2 regions of the Lactiplantibacillus sp. C232 genome follow, and region 1 is predicted to be linked to the other one. Evidence: predicted binding sites of a transcription regulator. Region 1 holds the regulator's gene; the other holds the start of a gene.

Evidence for each region. Region 1 encodes Rex, which represses fermentation and respiration genes when NADH is low (regulators of the CRP and FNR family bind a similar motif). Its sites were predicted from a motif close to TTGTGAANTANTTCACAA; they were not measured.
Region 2: MZO41_RS02910 (FAD-binding protein) is a predicted target of Rex. The motif match lies at 1,335-1,352, and genes of this name have one in related genera.

The regions. Positions count from the first base shown of each region.
Region 1 is NZ_JAMSKZ010000006.1:62,814-66,031, reverse strand. It holds gene groL (chaperonin GroEL) at 1-397, opposite strand, end outside; gene groES (co-chaperone GroES) at 453-737, opposite strand; gene MZO41_RS07540 (CPBP family intramembrane glutamic endopeptidase) at 930-1,574, shown strand; gene MZO41_RS07535 (redox-sensing transcriptional repressor Rex) at 1,739-2,416, opposite strand; gene MZO41_RS07530 (ABC-F family ATP-binding cassette domain-containing protein) at 2,585-3,218, shown strand, end outside.
Region 2 is NZ_JAMSKZ010000002.1:133,067-136,284, reverse strand. It holds gene MZO41_RS02915 (DASS family sodium-coupled anion symporter) at 1-1,006, opposite strand, end outside; gene MZO41_RS02910 (FAD-binding protein) at 1,472-3,218, shown strand, end outside.

The sequences.
Region 1 (3,218 bases):
TAGCGTGTAATGAGTCAACCGCCGTCTTAGTAGCTTCTTCAATCCCACGACGAATGCCAACAGGGTTAGCACCGGCCGTAACGTTCTTCATACCTTCATTAACGATTGATTGTGTTAAGACCGTTGCAGTAGTCGTCCCATCACCAGCGATGTCATTAGTCTTTGAAGCAACTTCAGAAACTAACTTAGCACCCATGTTTTCGAAATGATCGTCTAATTCGATCGCCTTAGCAATCGTTACACCATCATTAGTAATTGTTGGTGAACCATATGATTGTTCCAAAACAACGTTGCGACCCTTAGGACCTAACGTTGACTTAACTGTGTCAGCTAATTGATCGACACCTTTTAGCATCGCTGAACGTGCATCTTCAGAGAACTTTAATTCTTTAGCCATTATCTCTATTCACCTCATGAATTTAATTTATTTTAAGTTGCGCAATTTAAATGGATTAGTCTTCGATTGCAACGATATCTTTTTCGTGCAATACCAAATACTTAGCACCTTGATACTTGACTTCGGTACCGGCATACTTATCGAATAATACTTGATCGCCGACCTTCACGCTGGGGTCAACTTTTGTCCCGTTATCTAAAACACGACCGTCATTGACGGCAACAACCTTACCGCTTTGGGGCTTTTCCTTAGCGTTATTGGCAATGACAATACCGCCAATTGTTTGTTCTTCTTCTTCTTGTTGTTGCAAGATAACGCGATCTCCTAATGGTTTTAACACGTGAATCCCTCCATTTATTCTTTTTTAGCACTCCTCAACCTCAAGTGCTAATTACATTGTCAACTATATCATTTTAATTCAAGATTGCAAGTGATTTGTCAATTATTAGTCAAAGAATGTCAAATCGACTATAATGAATACTATTGAAGTATCAATAAATCTTAAATCAAACTTTTAAAAGGACGTGACTTGATGGTTAATCGCCGCCAATCAATCTTTATTCTTATCATCTACTTTATTATTTACGCACTACCGAGCGTCCTTGTGACTGCTTTCCATCAGCTAGGGGCCCAAGTATTCGTGATTCAAACGGTCGACTACTTAGTCGGTGCAATCCTACTCATCTGGTTGGCGAGTCGCATGCGGACAAAAAACGTTGTTGAAAAACAACCAAGTAACTGGTTCATGACGTTCATCTGGGGATTGATCGGTCTTGTCCTAGTCATCATTGGTCAAGTCATCATTTTAAAAATGACGGCTTTACTGGGACAGTCAACAGCGTCAACCAACACGACCACCCTCTTAACTGTTGGGCAACAATATCCCGCTTTCTTCTTAGCCATCATTGTCGGTGCCCCGATTATGGAAGAAATCGTCTTCCGCAAAGTTATCTTTGGCAATCTAAGTGCGGTTACTGGTCAGATTGGGGCGGCCTTGATTTCTAGTGTGTTATTTAGCTTTGCACATGCGGATGGTCACTTTATCCTCTATGCCTTTATCGGGTTATTATTCTGCTGGTTATACCAGCACACCGGTCGGATTCAAACATCGATGACGGCCCACATCCTAATGAACGCATCGGTTGTGTTACCCACGTTATTAGGCTTACTGCACTAGTATCATTACTAGGTAGCGCTAACCTAGCGTTTCAACGTTAATTTTCACCGAATATTTATACGTTACAATCAATGATTCGTGATCTAAGTATGTTAAAAAAGCTTCCCTGAATAATTCAGAGAAGCCTTTTTATAGCCATTTAATTTCAAAGATAAAGCGAGTTATTAATCTTCAGTCTCATTTTCATCGTCATTACCATTGTCACCTAATTGCTGACCGTAATGTTCAATGAAGTAGATCAATGTTTGTAATTCGTTGGTCAAATCAACGTTCTGAACCCGTACTGTCTCAGGAACGGAGATTCGTAACGGCGTAAAGTTCATGATTCCTTTGACGTTTGCATCAACCAAGTCATCGGTAATTTTCTGAACAACCGTGGTTGGCACCGTTAAGATAGCAATCTCAATCTGTTGTTCGATCAATTGCTTTTTGAGCTCCGTCATTGGGTACACTGGAACCCCACTTTGGACTGTATTGGCAATCGCCTCGTTGACATCAAATGCTGCTGAAATGCGGACATTACTGTTTTTGTGAAAATTAAAGTTCAGTAGGGCGTGGCCCAAATTACCGACCCCAATTAAAGCAACATTCGTTAAGGTGTCTTGATTTAAAATCTTTTTGAAAAATGCAAGTAACGTTTCAACATCGTATCCATACCCTCGTTTGCCGAGCGCCCCAAAATACGAGAAATCTCGCCGAATCGTTGCTGAATCTACTTTAACCGCCTCGGACAACTCGGTCGATGAGACCCGCTTCTTATCTGCATCTAGCAAGATATTTAAATAGCGGTAATAAATCGGTAACCGTTTTGCCGTTGCCCGTGGAATTTTTGTTTCTGCCATTCGGACGTGTCCTCCTAATTAAAAGTTTGTGAATTTGCTGACACTATTCTAGCATAACGCGTGACTTTGTGAAATAATAATTACTTATTATTCCGAATAATTGGGTCAGGCCGTTACAATATGCTACAATTATGTCACGAATTAAATGTGAAAGGAGCTTAATAAAGCGTGATTTTACTACAAGTACAGCAAGTTATGCGGCGTTTTGGCGCCGATGTCTTGTTCGATAACGTACAAATGGATATTCAAGAACACGCTCGGGTGGCCCTCGTCGGTCGAAACGGGGCCGGAAAATCAACCTTACTTAAAATGATTGCCGGCGAAACGGTACCGGACGAAGGCCAGATTTCAATGCGCAAGGGCTTAACAATCGGTTACTTGGCGCAAGACCAAGGACTGGATAGTAACAATACGATTTGGGAAGAAATGAGTAGTGTCTTTGCTGAGTTACATGCCATCGAAAAACGGATGCACCAGCTCGAAAATCAATTGAGCGACCCCGCAATCATGAATGATGAGCAGGCTTATCAACAGACCCTGAAAACCTATGATCAGATTCAAACTGGATTTCAACAAAAAAACGGGTACGGCTACCAAGCTGAGATTCGGGGCGTGTTGCACGGCTTCCAATTCGACGCCGATGTGTACGATAAGTCGGTGACGGCACTATCCGGTGGACAAAAGACCCAGTTGGCCTTGGCCAAGTTGTTACTTGAAAAACGGGACTTGCTTATCCTTGACGAACCGACGAACCACTTGGACGTCGAAACTCTTACTTGGTTGGAAAGCTATCTCCAGTCTT
Region 2 (3,218 bases), on a different contig from region 1:
TAGACATCATCATGATGATCGATAACCAGACTAAAATATTCCAAGCAAAATGTTCATTGAGCAAATCGTTAGTCGTTAACACGCCCGTAATCAGCAAAATAACAACTGCGATAAAACTTACTTCGGTCGCATCGATGCCAATTTTAGTCCCGATCAACCATAAAACAATCGCTAAAATAAAGGTAATTGACATAATTTTTTCACTAGCTGTCATTTTTCCAAGTGCGGCCAAACGCGTCGTTGCCCAGCGGTGCGCGCCTGGCGTTTGTTTCACCTCAGGGGGATAGACTTTATATAGTACCCATGGAATAATTAGTAGCGATAAAATACCTGGGACACAAGCAGCCGTAAACCATTGCATCCAAGTTACCGTGATTCCCTGCATCTTAGCTAAACCAATAGCCACCATGTTGCCAGCTAAACCGGTCAAAAACAAGCCTGATGTAATATTATTAACTTCATATTCATTAAAAACTAGAAATGAGCCTAATTTTCGCTGTGTGCCCTGTTTCGGATCAGATCCCATTTCACGAGAAAGGTTATCAATAATGGGATACATAATCCCGTTGACCCGCGCATTATTGCTAGGAATACCAATCGCCAATACGGCATCAACAAAGGATAAGGCGTATGCTAAGCTCAGCGTGCGCTTGCCAAATAAACTGACAAACAGATAGGCGATCCGCTTGCCAAGTCCTGATTTAATAAAACCAGCAGCCATGAACATGCACATGGCAACCATCCACGCCGTCGAATTACCAAAACCAGTAGCGACTTCGTCCATCGTAAAAACACCCGTTAACGTCGCGACAACAATCCCAATCAGCGTGACGGCCATCATCGGTAATGGCTTGGTAATACAAGCAATAATCGTTGCCACAAAAATTGCAAATAAGTGCCACGCCATAATACTAATTGCTACTGGTCGTAGTGGCGTAACTAGCCATAACCCAATTCCAAAAATTAGCGGTAACAGAAAGCCCTTCCATTTTATTTCACTCAACATCTGCACTTCCTCCTAATCTTCATATAATTGTTAAGATTTTCACATATCTTGCCATTAACGGTTGTTTGCCGTTTTTCAATATCACCATAACTTAATTTATAAGTCTGTCAATTTAAATTTAGTTGTAGTTGCTTGAGGTGTCGCAATAAAACCCGTTATATACAGCCTACAGGGACCTGTTTGCGATTAAAAATACCTGAAACTATCATAGCGACTAGTGCCTTTTATCGGACACTTTTATAAATAGAATTTATAAAAAGCTAAAATAAAGTTTGCCACTTGCTTAATTCTCACTAAAGTTTCGACAACCCGTCAAATTAATCACAGCTTGTTATCCTTGTCACAATAGCATTCTGTTGGCTTCGTTAAAATTAACGGTTGTTTTTTCTAGGTAACTATTTATATTGAAAGCGTAAACAATCCGTGTACTTATCCAACTAAAAAACTAATAAAGGAATGTTAATTATGAAATATATTGCCTTGATTGGTACGGCGGCACAACAGTCTTACAACCGTGAATTATTACAATTTATGAAGCATCATTTTAGTCAACGGGCTACCATTGACGTTAATGAAATTACAGGGATTCCCCTTTTTAATGAACCAACTCAAAATCATATCCCGGCGACCGTTCAAGCCTTAAATGATAAAATTAGCCAGGCCGATGGGGTGATCATCGGGGTACCCGAATACGATCATGCCATTCCGGCCGCACTCAAGAACGTTATTGAATGGCTTTCTTACCAGCTCCACCCCTTTGCTAATAAACCGGTCATGTTAGTTGGTACTTCCCTTGGCGTACAGGGGACGTGCCGTGCTCAAGGTGACTTACGCAATATTCTCAATGCGCCCGGAGTTGATGCTCAGGTACTCCCTGGCAATGAATACATGTTAAGCTACGCTGCTAAAGCCTTTGATCAGAATGGTCAAATGACCGATGCCCCTTCTATCAAGTTCTTGGAACGGTGCTTCGATAACTTTGAAAAATACGTTAAGGCACTCAACGGCACGCCCGCGCTCAATGTGAACTGGCACGGTAACTACGACGTTATCGTTTTAGGCTTTGGTGGTGCCGGTGCTTCAGCGGCTCGTTTTGCTGCTGATAATGGTGCCCACGTACTAGTAGTTGATGCGGCACCATTTGGCCGTGAAGGTGGCAACACCCGCTACTCCGCCCAACACGTCGTTACGGGTGAAAGCTTAGATAAACTAACCGCTTATTATCAAGCACTGGGCGCGCCATTCAGTACCCCTACTAAGACACTCAACGCCTATTTAAGCGGTATGAGTAAAATTCCAGCATATTTTGAAAAATATCTGGGGATTAAAGCCGTTAGTTGGAAACATGATATTAAACCCGGTGATGCCGTTGCCATCAAGAAAACCATGGCGGAATACCCAGAACTAGCCGGAAGTGATACGATTGACTTTGCCCTCGTTCACAAACGTGATAAAGACGCTGCATTATGGAAACTACTCCGGCAAAAAGTCCTTGAACGAGCTGACAATATTGACGTTTGGTTGGACTCACGGGCACAACATTTGATCCAAGATCCTAATACTAAAGTGATCCAAGGGGTCCAAATCAAACGGGGCGAACGACTGCTTAATATCCATGCCAATAATGGCGTCGTTTTAGCTATGGGTGGTTTTGAAAACAATCCTGAGTTAAAGCAAACCTACTTGCACAGTGATAATCTGACACCACTTGGGACGCTCTATAACCGCGGTGATGGTATCAAAATGGCTCAAGAAGTTGATGCCAAAATGTGGCACATGACCAATTATGAATCTCACGGTATCTTACCTGGAATCACCTTCAAAGAAGACGCCAATGAACGGGGCCGTCAAATTGAACACTGGCCTTTATTAAAGAACGGTAGTATTTTCGTTATCGCTGATGATGGGACACGCTACTTCCAAGAAGACGCTAAGCACCGTCACGGACACGTTTACACACATGGCTCTTGGCTAATCCCAATGAATAATCAGCACCCCTACTTAATTTTTGATCAAACCCAGTACGATGCCTTCAAACAAAAAGAAAGTCAGGATGGTCAGTTACCGTATCCGAAATTCATGACCAAACTCGTTTCCGCGCCAACGATTGCACAATTGGCCGCCAAATTGGGAGTTCCTGCTAATAATCTACAACAGACGGTAACTGACTTTAATCACTACACAGAAGTGGGACGTGATTTTGAATTTGGTC